One region of the Enterococcus sp. DIV1304_2 genome, then DNA from elsewhere that is predicted to be linked to it. Evidence: a T-box and tRNA genes for the amino acid it is inferred to sense, from the RefSeq annotation. Region 1 holds a T-box; the other holds one or more tRNA genes.
What was found. The T-box of region 1 lies ahead of serS (serine--tRNA ligase). A T-box ahead of a tRNA ligase gene usually reads a tRNA of that ligase, here a tRNA-Ser.

Region 1 (10,895 bases):
CGGTTTCGATTGTTATACGGTATTAGCACCTGTTTCCAAGTGTTATCCCCTTCTGATGGGCAGGTTACCCACGTGTTACTCACCCGTTCGCCACTCCTCTTTCCCCGGTGGAGCAAGCTCCGGTGGGGAAAGAAGCGTTCGACTTGCATGTATTAGGCACGCCGCCAGCGTTCGTCCTGAGCCAGGATCAAACTCTCATAAATAAAAGTTAGAACAATCTTGCGATTGTTAAGCTCAATTGTTTGCTAGCATATTGCTTGCTTGTTAAAAATGTTTGTTGTCTTGAATTGAATCAAGACGCCCTACACATTTGGTTTGTCTTACTTTGTTCAGTTTTCAAAGGTCTACATGATAATTGAAACACAACTGCCTCAATTTATCATTTGTGATTGCCGTAGCAACTTTTATATCTTAGCAAACTCTCGAATGATTGTCAACTATTTTTTAAAAGTTTTTTGAACTCGTTTTTCACGAGGTCGTTTTAGCAACTCACTTATAATAACTTGTTGTTTGTTATTTGTCAATCACTTTTTTCGTTTTTTTCTTTGCGAAACTAACTTCAATCAGTGAATCACTCCAAAGCAACTTCGTTATCTTATCATGTGTCAACAAACATGTCAATCACTAATTTTAAGAATCGATTTGTTTGTTTTCCGTTCTTTCGAACAAATAATAATATACCAACATCAATTTTGAAAGTCAACTAAAAAAAGGCTGATTTATCAACATTTTTAAGAGAGTCGATCATTAAAAACAGGAAGCACAAAATCATTCGTTTTTTTCGTGTTTTTTCTCCTGTTTAAACTAGTTTCACTAAGATAATGTTCACCTTTTAATTTGTTTGATCAAATTTCTTTTTTTCTTACTATTGTTGTGTAAGCGTTCTCAATTTATTACTTCGTTTAAATGATGTTTCTCCTTGATTTACATCACTTTCTATTTTAGTTTCCTCCTTTATCTTAGATTTCCCTCCTTCTACCCCCTCTTCTTCTAAAATTTTCCTTAACAAAGCGCTGCTTTTATCTATTTATCTTTTTTTTTGCTAAAATATTAAGAGTAAACACATTAATCGATGGAGGATCTATTTATGAAAATATTAATCGCAGATGACGACAAGGAAATTGTTGAATTACTTAGTATCTACGTACACAATGAAGGCTACGAAGCAGTAAAAGCCTATGATGGAAAAGAAGCATTATCAAAAGTACGAACAATCCCTGATATTGAATTACTTATTCTAGATATCATGATGCCTGAAATGGATGGCATGCAAGTAGTAAAAGAATTAAGAAAAGAATCACAAATCCCGATCATTATGTTAACAGCGAAAACGACTGATATGGATAAAATCAAAGGATTAGTAGCTGGAGCGGATGATTACGTAACAAAACCATTTAATCCTCTTGAAGTAATGGCTCGTGTGAAATCTTTGTTACGTCGCACAAAAATGCAAGTGACACCAGATCAACCGGATGTCCTAGAAGTAAATGCCTTGATCATCAATAAAGACTCACATGAAGTCAAAACAATCGATGGAAAAGAAATCCAACTGACTGCCTTAGAATTTGGTATTCTATATCTCCTTGCAAGTCATCCTAACCATGTATTCAGTGCAGATGAGATCTTTGAACGTGTCTGGAAACAAGAAAGTATCGTTTCTGCTAAAACAGTAATGGTTCATGTTAGTCATCTAAGAGATAAAATTGAAGAAGCAACTGGCGGAGAAAAAGTCATTCAAACCGTTTGGGGAGTGGGCTATAAAATTGATGCAAGATAAAAAAGTGATCGAAAAACGACGCCGGATCAATCTGACATCTAAAGAAATCAGTGAATTATTAGCAGAAGGAATCATTACGATCATCCTTCTGCTTCTATTGAATGTAGCGATGTTGGTCATTATCAGTTCGATCATCAGTAGTTCACCTTCTTTGACAAACGCTATTTGGGATTCTAAAAATATCTTTGCCCAGCGTTTAGATAGTGATTTGTTTTGGAATGGTCGAAACTTCATTTTTCCTGTGTTCTTTCTATTAGATGTTGGTGTATTATACTGGCGATTGATTCGTCGCTACCGACAAATGCAATTGCGACACATTATTAGTGAATTGCATTATATCGCTAATGGCAATTATGACCATCGTATCCCTTTCGAATTAAGCGGCGATCTTAGTCGTGTAGTCAAAAGTATCAATGGCTTAGTGGACAGTACGGTAGCGGCGATTGAAGACGAACGTAAAATCGAAAAATCAAAAGACGAACTGATTACAAACGTCAGTCATGATATTCGCACACCTTTAACATCAATTATTGGCTATTTAGGTCTTATTGAAGATGGTCAATATCAAACAGAAGAAGATTTGTTGAAATATACTCACACTGCTTATGTCAAAGCGAAACAAATGAAATCATTGGTAGAAGATCTGTTCGAGTATACCAAGGTACGTCAGCCGGCGGTTCCTGTGAATTTTTCTGCATTTGATTTGATCCAATTGATTGAACAATTGGCAGCTGATTTTGAACTAGAAGCTTCTAAAAAGGATATTCAAATTTTTGTTGAATCTCCAATCAATTCACTGATCATGGATGGTGATACCGAAAAGTTGGTTCGCGTATTCAATAATTTATTAACCAATGCCCTAAAATATGGCAAAGGAGCTACTAAAATCATCATTGAAATTGAACAACTTGGTTCAGAAGTCATCGTTGTTGTCAAAAACAATGGTGCCATGATTCCTCAACAAGCCATTGACAATCTATTTGATCGATTTTACCGCGTGGAAGAATCCCGTTCACAAGAAACTGGCGGGACAGGGCTTGGTCTAGCCATTGCACAAAGTATCGTAGCATTGCACGGTGGCTATATCTATGCGAAGTCAGATCAAGATTGGACGTCTTTTATCATGCATTTCCCGCTTAAAAAAAATGAAAAGTTAGTCGGCAATCTGACAGAACATATTGACGGAAACTAAATTTTTCGCTATTCTTAGAATACAAATAGAAGAAAACAGTGAACCCAGTACATTTTATTTTTTTCAAGAGAGCTGATGGTTGGTGCAAATCAGTAAAAAATAATTTCGAAGTTCCAGTTCACCCAATGTGCCTTTCGAAATAAGAATGGTCGGCAACAGCCGTTATCTGTTTACAAGTGCAGTCTCTACAGACTGAACTTGGGTGGTACCGCGAAACTCAAACCAGTTCGTCCCAAGATATTTCTTTGGATGAGCTGGTTTTTTTTATATAAAAAAGGAGGAAAAGTAATGTTAGATATTAAAATGATCCGTCAAAATGTTGATTATGTACAAGAAAAATTAACGTCACGTGGCGTTAAAAAAGAAATCTTAGCGGAGTTCGTGGAGTTAGATGAATCTCGTAGAAAATTGTTGGTTGAAAGTGAAGAATTGAAGAAATACCGTAATGATGTATCTGCTGAAATCGCCCAATTAAAGCGTAATAAAGAAGATGCAACTGCGAAGATCGCTGAAATGAAAGAAGTCGGTGGGAAAATCAAAGCACTAGACGAAGAAGTCGCACAAGTTGATGAAAAATTACAACAAATCGCTACAACTCTCCCTAATTTACCTCATGATTCTGTGCCGGTGGGTAAAGATGAAGAGGATAACGTGGAAGCTCGTCGCTGGAGTGAACCTCGTCAATTTGCTTTTGAACCAAAACCTCACTGGGAAATTGCTGAAAATCTAGGTATTCTTGATTTTGAACGTGGGGCAAAAGTATCAGGAAGCCGCTTTGTTTACTATAAAGGATTAGGTGCTCGCTTAGAACGTGCCCTTTATAATTTTATGTTAGATCAACACGTCTATGAACATGGCTATACTGAAATGATGACACCTTACGCTGTAAACAGCCAAGCTATGTTTGGTACTGGTCAATTTCCTAAATTTAAAGAAGATGTTTTCCAATTAGCTGATACAGATTTAACTTTGATCCCAACAGCTGAAGTTCCTTTAACAAACTACTACAGCAATGAAATCTTAGCAAAAGAAGATTTACCTGTTTACTTCACTGCACTTAGCCCAGCATTCCGTTCAGAAGCAGGTAGTGCCGGTCGTGATACTCGTGGATTGATTCGTCTTCATCAGTTCAATAAAGTAGAAATGGTGAAATTCGCTGATGCAGAACATTCATATGAAGAACTTGAAAAAATGACCGCTGACGCAGAGGACATTTTGAAAAAATTACACTTACCTTACCGTGTTATGACATTATCAACTGGAGATATGGGCTTTTCAGCAGCGAAAACGTACGATTTAGAAGTATGGATCCCTGCACAAGATACGTATCGTGAAATCAGTTCTTGCTCAAACTGTGAAGATTTCCAAGCGCGCCGTGCGATGATCCGTTACCGAGATGCAGATGGAAAAATCCATTATGCACATACACTGAATGGTTCTGGTTTAGCAGTTGGCCGTACGGTTGCTGCCATCCTTGAAAACTATCAAAATGAAGATGGTTCAGTCACAGTTCCAGAAGTACTCGTGCCTTACATGGGGAACCTAAAAGTAATCAAATAAACAATAAAGCAGCTAAGTGATTCGTTGGCACGAATTGCTTAGCTGCTTTTTTTTGATCAAGAAGTTTGATTATGATTCTACAGAATAGTTTGGTGCTTCTTTCGTAATTTGTACATCATGTGGATGAGATTCTTTCAGCCCACTGCCACTCATTTGAATGAACTGTGCATCATCTCTTAATTGTTTTAGGTTTGCAGAGCCAACATAACCCATTCCAGATTTTAAGCCACCGATCATTTGGAAGAGAATATCTGCTACGCTTCCTTTGTATGCTACGCGGCCTTCAATACCTTCTGGCACTAACTTATTGGCTTCATTCGTGCCACCTTGGAAGTAACGGTCTTTTGAGCCTTTTTCCATGGCGCCTAATGAACCCATTCCACGATATGTCTTGAAGCGACGACCTTGATAGATTTCAAATTCACCTGGAGATTCATCGGTTCCTGCCAACATACTACCTAACATAACCGCATGTCCACCCGCTGCTAAAGCTTTGACGATATCACCAGAATATTTGATCCCACCATCTGCAATAATGGTTTTTCCATATTGGCGCGCAACTGAAGCTGCATCGTAAATGGCTGTTAATTGGGGAACACCCACACCAGCTACCACACGTGTCGTACAAATCGAACCAGGTCCGATACCTACTTTCACCACGTCAACACCAACATCGTATAACGCTTTTGTTGCTTCTGCTGTTGCCACATTACCGGCAATCAACGTTGCATCTTTGAAGGTTGTACGAATTTCTTGGATTTTACGGATCACGCCCGCACTATGTCCATGAGCTGTATCGATGACGATAGCATCTGCGCCAGCATCAAGTAACGCTTGGGCACGCTCAAATGTGTCACTCGTCACACCAACTGCTGCAGCTACCAACAAACGACCATGTTCATCTTTTGCTGCATTTGGAAACTCGATTACTTTTTCGATATCTTTGATCGTGATCAAACCACTTAATCGACCTGCATCATCAACGATCGGTAGTTTTTCGATTTTATGTTGTTGTAAGATTTTTTCTGCATCTTTTAGAGAAGTGCCTACTGGGGCTGTTACTAAGTTTTCTTTTGTCATGACTTCGCTGATTTCGATATGGAAGTCTGTAACAAAACGCATATCACGGTTTGTAATGATTCCTACTAATTTGCGGTTTTCCAATGTTTCGACGATTGGAACTCCACTGATACGGTATCTGCTCATTAATTCTTCAGCATCTGCGACCAAGTGTTGTGGTGTCAAGAAGAATGGGTCAATGATTACACCACTTTCAGAACGTTTCACTTTACGTACTTCGTCTGCTTGTTCGCTGATTGTCATGTTTTTATGGATGACACCTAGACCACCCTGTCTTGCCATAGCAATCGCCATTTTGCTGTCAGTAACTGTATCCATACTTGCACTGATGATAGGAATATTCAATTTGATATTTTTTGCTAATTGTACACTCATATCCACTTCGTTTGGTAACACGTGACTTTCTGCTGGTATCAATAAGACATCATCAAAAGTAAATCCTTTTTTCGTGAACTTTGTTTCCCAGTTGGACATTTTTAGTACCACTCCTCTTGTTTAGTTTATCTACTAAAATAATCGATTTTCTTTTGTAAGTCAACAACTTCTACTAATCCCTTGTTTTTTCTAAGGAACTACTCAGTGAATCCTAAAAAAAGAACGTACCAGCATAATGAAGCGTCTCCTAATGTTTGATCAAGATCAAATGTTAGTTAGCGCTTTCGTCTTACACTGCACGTTCTTTTTTCTTACTCAATATTTTTACTAAACTGAAACGAGTACACTTCAAGAAAGAAAAGATGCGATTCACTTTTTAAACATTTGCTTCGATCGATTCTTTGATCTTTTCAATCTCATTCAAATAATATAGTTTATAGGGAATGCTTAAGCCTTTTTTCTTCGTCTCTTCGTCAAGATACTTTTCATCGACATCGGTATACACAAATAAATCAGCAGTTAGTGTCTCTGGGTTTCTTGTATTATAGCTAATGAAATCCAGCTCGATTTCTGGTCCTAAAACAGACCGCATTTCTTTTTGAAACTTTCTTCCATGCCCAAGAATAAATTGTCCAGTTTTGATTCCGGCATAACCAAACAGAGGCACTCCGTCAGCATTGATAGAAAATATCCATTTGACTTTTTTCATATTCATTCACCCCTCATCGTTTAACTATCTCGCTCAACATGTTTTATAACATCAGTGATTATCTCTATTATTTGATAATAACACTCTTTTATTATTTTTTATAATAATAAAAGAGTGTTTTGAGATCATGGTCGTCACTGTCAAATCAATAGAAATAAACAATAAAAAAGAGAACGGGCAGCGTAATGCTAACACATTCTCTTCTTTATTGTTCGTCTCGTAAGTCACATAATTTCTAAGTCCAATAAATTATCTTCTTGGAACAGAAAGACTGCCAACGATGCCATATTTTTTCTTTAAATAGTAACGCAACGCAAGAGCTGCTGCACCGATGATGATGATCACTACTGGATCTAATAACGGGTTAACGATTGGTGGCAACAAGGTTGTTGCTGAAAAAGCAATGACCCAGATCAATGTCGTTCCACCCAAAATCAACAAGGTTTTACCCATTCCAGGTTTTTTACTACGATCAGCACCTGGATACTCATACTGGTAAATATACTTGTACATCAAGTAAAAGACCCATCCACCAATAGCTGAACCTAGTACAAGTGTGGTGATTCCATAAGCAGGCGTTGTTTCACGTGAAAACAATCCAGTGATTGCGATCATGACACTCAATAATCCGAGTAAGAGTAATGTATTGTCCAACCACATCAACGTTGGTGTCGAAGAAGTTTTCACTTCAACCGGTTTATTGATGATTGCTTCTGTTCTTTCAGATACCGTTCCAAATAATTGGCGGGCTGTTTTCCCACCTTTTTGTTCGGATACTAAAACGGGTAACATCTCATGCAAAGCCGTTACTTTTTCTTCTTCTGATAAATTCGCTGCTTCTAGCGACTTCTTTAAGTCAAAAATATATTGTTGATTACGTTTTGTTAGTTGTTCTTCTAACTGCGCATTTTCTTTTACGATTTCGCGTAACTGTTCTGCTTCCATTATTTTACAGTCCTCCTTAGACGCTGACGGTTGTCACAAAAGACATTTTAACATATCACATACACCGTATGATAGCCTTTTTATACATTAAAACGGAATAACATAACGTCGCCATCTTGAACGACATAGTCTTTCCCTTCTAATCGTACACGTCCGGCTTCTTTCGCTGCGTGCATCGTTCCGTATTGGTCTAAATCTTCAAATGAGACTGTTTCTGCACGGATAAAGCCACGTTCAAAATCGGTATGGATGATTCCTGCAGCTTGTGGCGCTTTGATTCCTTTTTTGAACGTCCACGCACGAACTTCTTGTTCACCTGCTGTAAAGTATGTTGCTAATCCTAATAGGTCATACGCCGCACGAATCAATTGATCCAACCCTGACTCTTCAATGCCTAATGCTTCAAGAAACTCTGCTTTATCTTCGTCATCCAGCTCAGCAATTTCTTCTTCTGCTCTGGCGCTAACGACAATCACTTCTGCGTTTTCTTCTGCAGCAAAATTGCGGACTGCTTGAACATATTCATTCGCATCTGCATTTGCTACTTCATCTTCTGCCACATTCGCCACATACAAGATCGGTTTTGTTGTTAACAAGAATAAAGATTTAACGATTTTTTGTTCTTCTTCTGTAAATTCGATCGAACGTGCTGAACGTCCATCTTCTAATACTGGTTTGATTTTCTCTAACACCGCTAATTCAGCGACTGCATCTTTATCTTTTGTTTTTGCAATTTTTGCCACACGTGTATAGCGCTTCGTCACTGACTCTAAATCTGCTAAGACAAGCTCTAGATTGATCGTATCGATATCTGCTAAAGGATCGACACGTCCTTCTACGTGTGTGATGTTGTCATCGTCAAAACAACGAACGACATGACAGATTGCATCTACTTGTCGAATATGACTTAAAAATTGGTTTCCTAATCCTTCACCTTTACTTGCCCCCTTAACGATTCCAGCAATATCTGTAAATTCAAAGGTTGTTGGTACAGTTTTCTTTGGTTTTACTAATTCTGTTAAACGTTGTAAACGCCAATCAGGTACTTCAACCATTCCAATATTTGGATCAATAGTCGCAAAAGGATAGTTGGCAGCCTCTGCTCCCGCCTTTGTAATTGCATTGAACAAAGTTGATTTTCCTACGTTGGGTAAACCCACAATTCCAGCAGTTAATGCCATAAATTCATTCACTCTTTCTCTACATTTTTTTCAAGTACTTTTTTCATTTTTTTCTCAAATTCTCGACGGGTCATCATCACGATATGACCGCAATTCATACATTTGATTTTGATATCAGCGCCCATTCGGATGATCTCCCAACGGTTCGTTTGACAAGCATGAGGTTTTTTCATTTCTACGATATCATGTAAGTCGTACATAACATAGCCTCCCTCTGTTTATTCTTCATCAAATTGAATATTTAGAATATCAAGAATTCTAGTTAAATCATTTTGTGAAAGATATTCGATTTCGATTTTACCTTTCCCATTCTTTTCTTGGATGGCGACACTTGTTCCAAATTTATCCATCAAGCGATCTTCACTCTCACGGATATAATACGGTTTTTCCTTTGCTAAACGTGGGATTTTTTTCTTTTCTTGCCCATCATTTTGATTCAGCTCGGAAACAATCTGCTCTAATTGTCGAACCGTTAGATTTTCTGTGACGACACGATTGGCTAATTTTAATATCAATTGTTTATTTTTTAATCCAAGTAACGTACGAGCTTGTCCCATAGATAATCGTTGATCTTGGACCATTTCTTTCACTAAATCAGGCAATGTCAATAAACGCAAATAGTTTGCGATATAAGGACGACTTTTCCCTAAACGACTTGCGACTTCAGCTTGTGTCAACTTTAAGTTCTTCATCAACATCTCGTAAGCTTCTGCTTCTTCTAAAGGATTCAAGTCTTCACGTTGTAAGTTTTCTAAAACTGCAACTTGCATCATCGCTTCTTCGTCGAAATCTCTGACAATTGCAGGAATCGTTTCTTTGCCAGCTAACTTAGACGCCCGGAAACGACGTTCACCTGCGATGATCTCATAACCTTTCACCGACGAACGACGAACAATGATCGGTTGAAAGACGCCGGAGTACTCGATCGAGTTCGCTAATTCTTGCAATGATACTTCTTCAAATGTTTTACGTGGTTGATACGGATTAGGACGCAATTCGTTTAGTGGCAACTGAATAACAGTTTCATCTTTCACGTTGACTGTTTCTAAATTTTCCAAATCTTGAAACAGCGCGTCGATTCCCCGACCTAGTCCTTTACTTTTCTTCACGATCGACCACTTCCTTTGCTAATGCTTGATACACTTCAGCGCCTCTGGAACGCGGATCATAATCAATGATAGGTTTTCCATGACTTGGTGCCTCTGACAAACGAATGTTTCGAGGAATCACTGTGTCATACACTTTTTCACGGAAATACTTCCGTACTTCTTCCACCACTTCATTCCCTAGATTCGTTCGAGCGTCATACATCGTCAATAACACGCCTTCGATTTCCAATTCAGGGTTGAAGTGTTTTTGTACCAAGCGAACAGTATTCAGCAGTTGACTTAACCCTTCTAACGCATAGTATTCACACTGCACAGGGATCAAAATCGAATCACTTGCAGTAAATGAGTTGATGGTTAGATGACCTAAAGATGGCGGACAATCAATTAAAATGTAGTCATACTGATCGTTGACTTCAGCCAGTGAACTTTTTAAACGTGATTCTCTTGCCATCATTGAGGTCAATTCAATTTCCGCTCCCGCTAATTGAAGAGTGGCAGGCACAATACTCAAGTTTTCATGTTCAGTAGCAATTGTCGCTTCAGCAATTGGTAACTCATTGACTAATACATCATAAATATCTTGTGTCACATCAGGTTTACGAATGCCTACTCCGCTAGTGGCATTTCCTTGTGCATCCATATCTACTAGCAACACTTGTTTACCTAAACTGGCTAAACAAGCACCTAGATTTACAGTTGTCGTTGTTTTACCAACGCCGCCTTTTTGATTTGCAACGGATATAATTTGTGCCATCTCTTCTCCTCCTACTTGATTGGTTGCTTATTCGGCAACCCAGGTTTTCTTGGATACTTCTTCGGTGTTGGTTTCTTCTTCTGTATAATCAGAATGTGGCGTTTGTCCGAGATTTTAGGTAGTTCAATTGCTTGCTCTCCGATAAATTTACCACCTAATTGCGCAATCGCTGGTTTCGCTTCTGCCAATTCTTCTTCGCTTTTCGCAGCTTTC
Region 2 (10,895 bases), 1.2 Mb from region 1:
TTACCGATCAATCCATTCTTGTCTTGGGCCCACATGGAAATAAACATTTTGACTCGCTCCTTTCATCTACTACTTGATTATACTAAAAATAAAAAAGCTTGGGTACAGACCCAAACTTTTTTAGACATATTATTTTGTTTCGCGGTGCAAAGTAACTTTACGTTCGCGTGGGCAATATTTTTGCTTTTCCAAACGATCAGGATTGTTACGTTTGTTTTTGTTAGTTAGGTAGTTACGTTCTTTACAAGAAGTACACTCTAAAGTAATGTTTACGCGCATGATTTTCCCTCCCATTTATACTAGAATCCTCTAAGATGACTCTCAGACTTGATTATCTTACCATGATTTTTATCAGATTGCTAGCCTTTTTCACGATTTTGTTAAGTAGTTCTACTTGACGAGAAAAAAATAAGCACAGCAAAAATTGAAACAGATGATTTTTCTTTTTACCAAGTTGAGATTACACTTGTTATAGTAGTAAAATCAATTATTCTTTTAGGAGGAGTTAACTATGCCTTGGAATATGAAAGATTTTCCACCAGCCATGAAGAACTTGGAAGAATTGACGAAAAAGAAAGCAATCGATATCGGCAATGCGCTTTTAGATGAAGGCTATCCTGATGATCGTGCAATCCCGATTGCGATCAGTCAAGCGAAAGAATGGGTTGAAAGTGCAGATGAGAAAGAGAAGAAAGCTTTCTCAAAAGAGAAAAATCCACAAAAAAATGACAAGCATGATAGCAATCCACGAGCGGCGAAATTATTAGATGCTACAGTCGAAGTAAAGTTTGAAGAGGAGCACTGGATCGTTCGCTCAAAAGGAGCTGAAAAAGCAAGCAATCACTTCGACCATAAGGAAGAAGCCGTTGAAAAAGGCAAAGAAGTAGCTCGTAATAAAGAGACTTCCTTAATGATCTACAAAAAAGATGGTACATTCGAGCGAGAAGTGCATTATTGATTGTTCCTCATCGCTTGTTTGGATTAAAAAAGCAAGCAATGTCAATTTACGACAAAAAACGAAGAGTCTATCCATTATGGATCGGCACTCTTCGTTTTTTTATTCATTAGAAAAAATATTTTACCTTCTAAACTGTTACATATTGGATCGGTTCAGCTTGAGGAATCGTTTCATCCACAAAATAAACTTTGTACCACGTCAAGAAACTGAAAATCGTCCAAATCTTACGTTGTTCTTCACTTCTACCTTCATGATGGTCATCAAGTAATTGGATGATTTTCGCTTGATCAAAGAACTCTTTCGCAAAATCAGCTGTAAATAATTCTTTTACTTGGCGGTAGCCATGTTCTTCTTTAAGCCAAGCTTTGATCGGTACAGGGAACCCAAGTTTTACACGATTTGACCATTCCTCAGGCAGATGCTTATTCGCAGCTTGTCTAAAGACATCTTTCGTATTGTTTTGATTCAATAAATACTTGCTTGGGATCTGTTGTGCTAATTTCATCACTTCGATATCTAGTAATGGTACTCGCACTTCCAGTGAACTTGCCATTGAAAGTTTATCGGCTTTCAATAAAATATCTTTTGGCATCCATTGGTGTAAGTCAACATATTGCATCTTGTTGATCTCGTCTTGGATTCCTTCCGTTTTCGCATAATGTTCTGCCATGATTTCTTTGACTGTTGGGGCTTGTTGAAACTCTGGAGTCAACAGGTTGGCTGCTTCGTTTTCTTCAAAGATCCGTGCATGCCCGATAAAATATTCTTTGGCAGGCGCTAATGATTCATATAAATGGATCCTACCATGGAAATTACGCATCTTACCGATTTTTCTTCCTAAGTTATAGCGCGTTCCTTTAGGTAATTTTTTCAATCCTTGGGCAATCACTCGGATAAATTTTGAATTCGTGTGGAAGCCATACGATTGATAGCCAGCAAATAATTCATCTGCCCCTTCACCAGATTGAACGACTCGTACACTTTGTGCCGCAAGATTTGCTAAGAAATATAACGGTACACAAGATGGATTAGAATCCGGTTCATCTAAATGGTATTGGATCAAAGGGAAAGCCTTAAAGGACATGTCTCCATCAATGACAGCTGCGGTGTTATCCAAGTCAAGCATTTCTGTTAATTTACGCGCCTCGATTGCTTCATTATAGGTTTTATCATCAAAGCCTATTGAGAATGAATGGTCTGGTTTCAAAACAGAAGTCACATAACTTGAATCGACCCCACTTGATAAGAACGAGCCAACTTCCACATCACTGATCGTGTGTGCTTCGATCGATGCTTTCACAGTTTCATCAATTTGATCGATCCATTCTTGACGGCTTTGTGTGCCCTTTTCTTCAAAGTTCGCATCCCAATACTGTTGGATATCCATTTTGCCATCTTTGTAAGTGAAATAATGACCTTCTGGCAAACGATAGACACCTTTAAAGAAAGTTTCACCATTCAAAGGAGAATATTGGAACGTCATATATGGTTTCAATGCTTCCCGATTTAATTCTTTATTGAAATCTGGATGTGGTAAGAAGCTCTTGATTTCAGAACCAAACATCAATGTTCCGTTCATTTCAGCATAATAATATGGTTTGATCCCAAAATGGTCTCTTGCACCAAATAATTCTTTTTTCTCATTATCCCAAATCGCAAAAGCAAACATTCCACGTACTTTTTGCAATAACTCAGTGCCCCATTCTTCATAGCCATGCAGTAAAACTTCTGTATCTGCATGGGTTTTGAAAATGTGACCCGCGTCGATCAATTCTTTTCTAAGTGGTTGATAGTTGTAGATTTCTCCATTAAAAATAATGATCTTTGTTTGATCTTCATTGTAAATGGGCTGTGTGCCCCCTTCTAAGTCAATAATACTTAGACGTCTAAAACCCAAAGCCACATCACGATCAATGTATTCACCTGAACTATTCGGTCCGCGGTGAATGATGCGATCCATCATGTCATTGATGATTGCTTTTTTATTATCTTTGTCATTAACAAATCCTACGATTCCGCACATTTATTTCACATCCTACTAAAATTACTATTCCATTATTATGTCCACATGAATCTTATCACAGGAAGGCATCCAGAATGAATGATTTTCACTCTTACAATTTCGTCACATGAAAACAAATAAAAATGAAAAATCTCTATCTTTAAAAAAAGTAGACTCAACAATTAATTTAACATGTTTTATCCTAGGAAGCTACTGGATTCTCCTATAGTTTACAAATATTTCATGTTATTCATAAATAGGGAGATTTTTGTAGACGTATATCTTCAAAATAACAAGCGATTTCATTTTTTATTTCAATCTAAAATCTTCTTTACTTGCGCTTTGATAGGATACCTTTTATCCATCACTGTCTTTTACGTCGGCATGTAAGAAAATCATCATGCGAAAAAAAAGTCAGTTATTCTGTTTGGTAGAAACGAGAACTACTCGGCACAATATTAAAAAAACTTTTTATTTGCCTCTTATTACATTTGAAAATAACTGAGTAACTCTTTGTACTACCTGCTTCACTTTATATAATAGGTAAATTTCAAGTAATAAAAATCAATATACAATAACTGTAACCTGCTATCAAATCACTTGACGAAAAAACGAATTTCGGAGATGCTCAATTTAAGAACATATTTTATTTTAAAGTTAGGAAGGATCAACATGAAAATCGGAAAAGTACTATTGGGGATATTGTTAGGGGTAACAACTATTATTGGGGCATTTATGTTAGGAATCATGCTATTTCCTTTATTTGCCCCAGAAATCCAAAATACGGCAGTTCAAGAAGCCACGAATACTTCACAGACAAAAAGTACCGAACGTTCATTAACTACAACAGAAACAACAAGCGAAAAGAATCGACCATTTGCAAACCAAACACTTACAGAACAAAAGCAAACAGAAGATCCAGTTTTGGAAAAAGCAATGAATACACCTGCTACACCATTGAGTGCATTTAGCTCAGATCCTTATGATTGGGATTTAAATCAAGCGAATATCACGAACGGTACCGCTCAGTCTATCGGCTGGATTCAAGCAGAAGACGCAACTGGAAGAATAGAGGTAGAATATCACTGCTTCGCTTGCGACAAGAATTGGAGCGGCAGAAATTACGCCTATGAATGGAATGGGCAAACGACGACGACTAAAATAACTCCTTTCACGATCGTCGGAACACCTTGCGAACATCAAAAATCCCTAAAAAATCATGGCTATATTAGCTGATTTCAGATAAATAGAAAATATATTTAAAGAGAACAGATTACTTGAATACAAGAAAACAAGCGCAGAAACCAAAAAAGACTACACCGTTGTTTGGATTTCTGCGCTTATCTTCTTCTAAATAAAAATTATTTATTCCTCAAGCTAGGAAGCTAATTGATTTTTTTATTGCGAGCAACAAAAAGCAATAACTTGAGATTCAACGACAAAAAAATCAAGATTAGCAATCGCTACTTTAATAATAAATTTTTTTCCATCCTTTTTATTGCAAGATTTTTTTTAAACAACCTCTTCCATCATAGCGAAAAAATAATCCTCATGATCACTCAACCTTCCCGTATAATTTATACTATCAACGAACAAGACGTTGAAATAAATCAGGATGGTAGATATAGATGGCAATTTATTATTTTAACAAAAAAACAGATGATCGAGGAAATCACGAAGTCCACGTGATCTCATGTACGCATTGTCCAGAGGATGCACTTTTTATTGGCGTATTTTCTACATGTGAAGAAGCCCTACATAAAGCAAGCACAACCCACACATCCAAAAGTTTCGATGGATGTCGCTACTGTTGCAAAGACTGCCATAACGGTTGACTTTCAAGGGATAGCTAGGCTGTCCCTTGTTGTTTCTTTCTTTTTATAGAGAACTTTCTTTATACATAAAATAGACTGTGTTTGTAAATTTACAAATCACATGAGATGAGTATGTAAAATGATAAAAGGAGTACCAAAAGGGGAGTCAAAAAATATTCTAGGGTAAAAATTCAACAAAAAAGACACGATCTAAATCGTGTCTAACCGTTGGTATAAAAGGAAGGTACAGGATTTGAACCTGCGCGCCGGTGTTAGCCGGTTCGCCGGATTTCGAGTCCGGTGCATTACCACTCTGCCAACCTTCCATGCCTACTATTTTTAATCTTTTTTCTACAAATGTCAAGAGGTATTATGCACTCCAGTTCATCTTATTTGTTTTGTAAACTGGTCATTTAAATACCATAACTGTTATGTTTAAATTTGAAAACACTTTTCAAATTACAGGATTGGAATAAAATAGCTTACGGGACATTCGTCTTCTCGCACCACCAAAAAACGAAGAAACGGCGTTAACAGTAGAAGTAACCTCTTCGAAAAATAAGGCGCCATCCACAAAAATTTGAAGAACATTTTTCGTGGATGGCGTCTTATTTCTAGAGGCTAAACACTTCTGTCTCGACCTCATGCTGTTGTAATTAACGTATTTTTTCTGGGTTTTCAATTGCAAGTACAGAATCGACCGTCGTTTTGATGATCGAAATGATTTGCTCTTCTGTCGGATGCATAATACTAGAAGACATCAATGAAGCAATACCAGTGATGGTTACCCAAGTACCAGTATGAAGCGCATCAATATACTCTTCCGATAAATCTTTATAGCGGGCGTCCTCTTTTAATAACTTGCGGAAATAATTATAAGAAAAATCATGCATCTTTTGACCATTTCCATGCTCATCGATATATAAAGCCATATAAAGGCTATGGTTTTTCTTAGCGAAATAAATATAATTCAATCCTAAATCGATGATTTTATCTCCTGTACGCTCTACAGGAAACACTTCTTCTTCTAACTGTTGGAAGATAACATCTAATAGCGTATTTTTTAAATCTTCCATATTTTTGAACTCTAAGTAAATCGGTTGGGTAGATATCCCCATCTTCTTCGCGATATTTCGTGCAGTGAAACCTTTAAATCCTTCTTTAGCAACAACTTCATATGCAGCTTTCAGAATTTGATCCTTCGTATAGACTTTTCTTCTCATAATAAACTCCCCCACTTCATGCTACAGTCTCTGTTCTTTTATTTTAACCGATATTGATCAATTTTTGCAAATAATATACCTAAATTGTTATATTTTAAAGCATATATGTGTTTTTTATTGGTTTTCTCAATTTTCTAAATATTTTTTTACGTAATTTGTTTCCCCTTACAATTTTTGATTTTGTGTTGAATTTAAGTTGACCTAAAGTTTTCTTTCAAGTTATAGTTAAATAAAAAGGAAAAGAAGGTGTGTAATGAAGAATAAAAGTGACGTTATTTATATTCATCCTAAAAAAAGAATCATTTCTCAAAGGAAAAACTATTTTTACCTTATTTTTTCAGGATTGTTTTTTTTGATTATTGGCTTGCTCAGTGATTCTTTGACAAATAATCTTGTTGGACTAACGGTCATCATGACCTCTCCAAGTAATCTCTTGACTGATTATATTGCTTTAGGCGGATTTGGAAGCGCATTTATGAATGTAGGCTTACTTACACTCTCTTCTGTGTTACTCGCCTATCGCCATAAAGTCATGTTGAATGGTGCGATGTTTGCTTCCATATTGACTGTCGCGGGTTTTTCATTCTTTGGGAAAAATCTATACAATTCCATCTCCATTATCCTCGGTGTTTATTTATATGCCTATTTTATGCACAAACCATTTTCTCAATATGTAATGATTGGCTTATTTGGTAGTGCACTCTCTCCAGTTGTCAGCTATATTACGTTCGGGATGGGTTTACCAATCCTTCAAGGTGCTTTCTTGGGTAATTTAGCCGGTTTGATCGTTGGTTTTTTATTGCCGATCCTAGCTGTTCAGACTCTGACCTTTCATCGTGGTTTTACACTTTATAATATTGGTTTTACTTCAGGGTTGATTGCTATGTTGGTAACAGGTATTCTTCGGCAATTTAGTTATTCGATCGAAGTACACTCGATTCTTTCGACTGATTACCACCACGAATTGACTTGGATCATCTTTTTATTCTTTTTATCAACCGCTGTTTGTGGCTTCTTCTTTAACGCATTCAAATTGAAAGGATTACGTGAAATCTTTGAGTCTTCTGGAAAACTAACAACAGATTTCATCGGCACATCAGGTATCGGCGCCACCTTGATCAATATGGGCTTGGTTGGCTTGTTATTGATGTCTTACGTCTTGCTGATCGGTGGTGTGCTAAATGGGCCTGTGGTGGGAGGAATCATCTCAGTGGCTGGTTTCAGCTCATTCGGAAGTCATGTTAAAAATTGTTTTCCGATTTTGATTGGTATCTACATTGCCTCAATATTAGGAACGATGCATGATATGACCGATACGACCATGCTCGTAGCTGCGATTTTCGGTACAGGGCTTGCCCCGATCAGTGGATTTTATGGCGGCGTTTATGGAGTGATTGCAGGCTTTTTACATATTACTCTTGTCCATAATCTCAGTAACTTGCATGGAGGATTGAATCTATATAATAGTGGGTTTTCAACGGGATTTATTGCTGGTATACTAGTGCCTATCCTAGAAAATTTTACGTTTACCGGGAAGGGAAAGAACGCACATGGAAATGGAAAAAGAACTATCAAAGAGGATCATTGATGAATTTCTCACGTATCTTTACGAACACGAGATCAAGGAGATTCGTATTGGCTTAGAGTATACAGATGAAGGACTATATATCGAATTCCAAGGAACAACAAAAAATCCGCCAAAAGATTTGAATACATTGGCCTCACTGTTGAATACACCTAGAGATCCTAGTATGGAGATCTATTACCACGAGTTGCTAGGCACCCCTTCTCATGGCCAAGAATCCTATCGATTACTTGGGAATCTGATCGATGATGTAGAAATCATGTATGATTCGCCAATTTTAAACATCAAGATTTTTCGCCGAATTTAAATGTGAAATAGCCATGAACCTTTTATAGATCATAAAATTAAGTAAATAAGACTCTAGATGGATGTTTTATTTTGTTTCATCCTCTATACTTGGTTTGAACTTACAAAATTGTTTGTTGTTTCTCACTTGAAATAGTGGCGCGCAGTTACGCTTTTCAGGTAAAATACAATTATCAGATGAAAACCTCGAAGGAGTTGACTAGGGATGAACGTTGCAGTATCACGTAAATTAATGAATATTATATCGATCATCGGTATTGGTTTTTCAATTGCACTTACGATTTATTTTATTAATCTAGGCGTCTTTAAAGATTTGAACGCATTAAGAGGTCTTGTAGGTGATTCAATTATTTTAGGACCGATAATCTTTATCTTGATCCAAATACTGCAAGTCGTTATACCGATCATTCCTGGGGGGATCAGCACCGCAGCAGGTGTCCTGATTTTTGGTCCTTACGCTGGCTTTATCTATAATTACGTTGGTATTTGTATCGGTTCGATCATTATTTTCCTATTAGGTAGAAAATATGGAAAACCATTTATCCTGTCGATGATTAGTGATAAAACATATGACAAATATATTGGTTGGTTAGAAAACCAAAGTCGTTTTGAAAAGCTTTTTGCGCTAGCGATCTTCTTACCAGTAGCACCAGACGATGCCTTGTGTTTAATGGCTGGCTTGACAAATATCTCAGTCAAAAAATACACGTTGATTATTTTGATTGCTAAACCCTTATCGATCTTTTTGTACAGCATGGCATTGATTTATGGTGGTAACTTCCTGACTGGCTTGTTAGGATAATTTCTTAATAGATACACTGTGAGTACTGCAATGAAAGATTCCTGCAGTACTCCTTTTTTATGTTTTTTGCGCTATAATGTTAGGAGTAGGTGATAATAATGATCGTTTATTTAAAACGAAGTTTAGGAAATGCTTGGGACTTCCTTAAAGGAACACAAGCTTATTTTCGTGATGTAGTTCTGATGCATGGGTTTATTTTGTTTATTTGTTTGCCTTTGCTCGGTAGTATGACACGCTTGATTTTACAACGTGGGTCGATCGATTATCTTTCAACGGATAATATCCCCACACTGATTTCGCAACATCCAGGAGTTTTCTTCTCCTTGATTGCTGTCTTATTGTTGATTTTGCTCTTAGTCTATTTTGAGTTTACTTTTTTGCTAATGAGTGTTTATTTCATCAAAAAACAAGAACCAATTTCATTGAAGCAATTATTGCAGTTGACCATCCGACAAATAAAAAAAGTTCGTCCGATGATTTTTTTATTTTTCTTAGCTTACTTTTTTTTGATTTTACCAATCAGCGGATTAAGTTTTAATTCAGACTTACTTTCTAAAATAAAAATTCCTGCATTTATTATGGATTTTATTTTCACTAACCGCTGGATCATCGTAAGTTCTTTTCTACTTGTCTATGTCTTCCTCGGCTATATCGGGATTCGTTTAATCTTTGCATTACCTGAAATGATTTTAAGAGATCGCCCTTTTCGTGAAGCGATCCGTGAGAGTTGGCGTTTGACCAAAGCACGTTTTTTTGCGATTTCAGGTCAATTTTTAGTGATCAGTGGTACGATTTTATTGATTTCAACAATCAGTTACTTGGCAATCTTGTCAGGTCAGATCTTTGTTGAGGAATATTTCTCCGATTACTCATTGATTAGTGCTGTTTTTGCCATGACACTCTTACAAGGCGTTCTTTTGTTCAATATTGTGATGTCTACCGTCGGAATTTTTTACGTCATTGTAGACTTTATGGATGATGAAGGTTTCTTACCAGATATTCCCAGCTGGTTCTCTTCACAAGAAGTGCCCAAAAAACACACAGCTTTAAAAAATACTGCGTTTACTTTATTTGCTGTTTTCTTTGGTGTTGGTGTTTGTATTTACAATATGAATTACCTGACATCTGCTTCTGAAACAAAACCTTTAACGATTTCCCATCGTGGCGTTAGCTTAGGGAACAGCGCACAAAATACGATTGCTGCACTAGAAAAGACGAGCAAAGATTATCATCCAGATTATGTAGAAATGGACATCCAAGAAACAAAAGATGGTCAATTCGTGGTCATGCATGATTTCAATTTAAGAAATTTGACTGGAGTCAATAAAGCACCTCAAGACCTAACTTTAGCAGAACTGGAAAAATTGACTGTGACTGAAAATGGTGCCAAAGAACCATTGGTTTCATTCGATACGTATTTAAAACGAGCAAATGAATTGAACCAGAAATTATTGATCGAAATCAAAACGACTCGAAAAGATTCGGATAATTTAGTCAAAAACTTTGTTAAAAAATATGAAGAAACTATTTTAATACATGGACATATTTTACAAAGTTTGACTTATCAAACAGTCTCAGATCTAAAAGCTGAAAACCCAAATTTTTATGTTGGCTACATTTTGCCTTTTAATCTAGTTGGTCCTCCAGTAACACCTGCGGATTTCTTAACCATGGAGTACAGTACGATCAATCGTAACTTTATTGATTCTGCCCATCAGGATGGTAAGAAAGTCTATGTATGGACACCTAATGATTCAGACGACATGAGCCGAATGATGTTTTATGGTGTAGATGGTATTATTACAGATGATATGCAAGCATTGAATGATACGGTCAGAGAGTCAGAAGGAGAAATTACTTACTCAGACAAGTTATTAAACTTTGTTCTAGGTGTTGGTTAATATAAAAACGTGTCGCTCACTATCCCATCGGATAAGTAAGCGACACGTTTTATTTAGTTTATCTTTGCTTTGATTCCTTAATAGCTCGAACGACTGCTAAAACAGCAGGGATAGCAGATATAACTGCTAGAAAAATGCTTAGTTTACCAGAATTTTTTCTTTTTTGCATAGCGATTCGCCCCCTTTCTTTTATTATAATGAAGTTTGCGAAATATCTCAAAGCAAGTGTTTGCTCACCGCTTCCAATTTTCACTATTTTGATTCCTTCGTTACTATTATTTCAGTCATCCCAACCAAAAATATG

Region 2: it encodes a tRNA-Ser, which carries the amino acid that the T-box ahead of serS (serine--tRNA ligase) is inferred to sense. The anticodon was not compared.

Annotation. Positions count from the first base shown of each region.
Region 1 covers NZ_CP187851.1:3,038,816-3,049,710, forward strand. The annotation lists rRNA gene IGJ14_RS13995 (16S ribosomal RNA) at 1-203, opposite strand, end outside; gene IGJ14_RS14000 (response regulator transcription factor) at 1,088-1,777, shown strand; gene IGJ14_RS14005 (sensor histidine kinase) at 1,764-2,969, shown strand; T-box leader at 2,995-3,207, shown strand; gene serS (serine--tRNA ligase) at 3,258-4,529, shown strand; gene guaB (IMP dehydrogenase) at 4,599-6,083, opposite strand; gene IGJ14_RS14020 (hypothetical protein) at 6,361-6,693, opposite strand; gene IGJ14_RS14025 (DUF1129 domain-containing protein) at 6,943-7,638, opposite strand; gene ychF (redox-regulated ATPase YchF) at 7,719-8,819, opposite strand; gene IGJ14_RS14035 (DUF951 domain-containing protein) at 8,828-9,019, opposite strand; gene IGJ14_RS14040 (ParB/RepB/Spo0J family partition protein) at 9,038-9,928, opposite strand; gene IGJ14_RS14045 (ParA family protein) at 9,915-10,682, opposite strand; gene rsmG (16S rRNA (guanine(527)-N(7))-methyltransferase RsmG) at 10,694-10,895, opposite strand, start outside.
Region 2 covers NZ_CP187851.1:1,863,501-1,874,395, forward strand. The annotation lists gene IGJ14_RS08565 (dihydrofolate reductase) at 1-47, opposite strand, end outside; gene rpmG (50S ribosomal protein L33) at 130-294, opposite strand; gene IGJ14_RS08575 (DUF2188 domain-containing protein) at 512-958, shown strand; gene asnB (asparagine synthase (glutamine-hydrolyzing)) at 1,086-2,981, opposite strand; gene IGJ14_RS08585 (hypothetical protein) at 3,633-4,196, shown strand; tRNA gene IGJ14_RS08590 (tRNA-Ser) at 5,013-5,100, opposite strand; gene IGJ14_RS08595 (TetR/AcrR family transcriptional regulator) at 5,431-5,997, opposite strand; gene IGJ14_RS08600 (DUF1576 domain-containing protein) at 6,251-7,585, shown strand; gene IGJ14_RS08605 (hypothetical protein) at 7,554-7,889, shown strand; gene IGJ14_RS08610 (TVP38/TMEM64 family protein) at 8,094-8,690, shown strand; gene IGJ14_RS08615 (glycerophosphoryl diester phosphodiesterase membrane domain-containing protein) at 8,792-10,591, shown strand; gene IGJ14_RS08620 (hypothetical protein) at 10,650-10,844, opposite strand.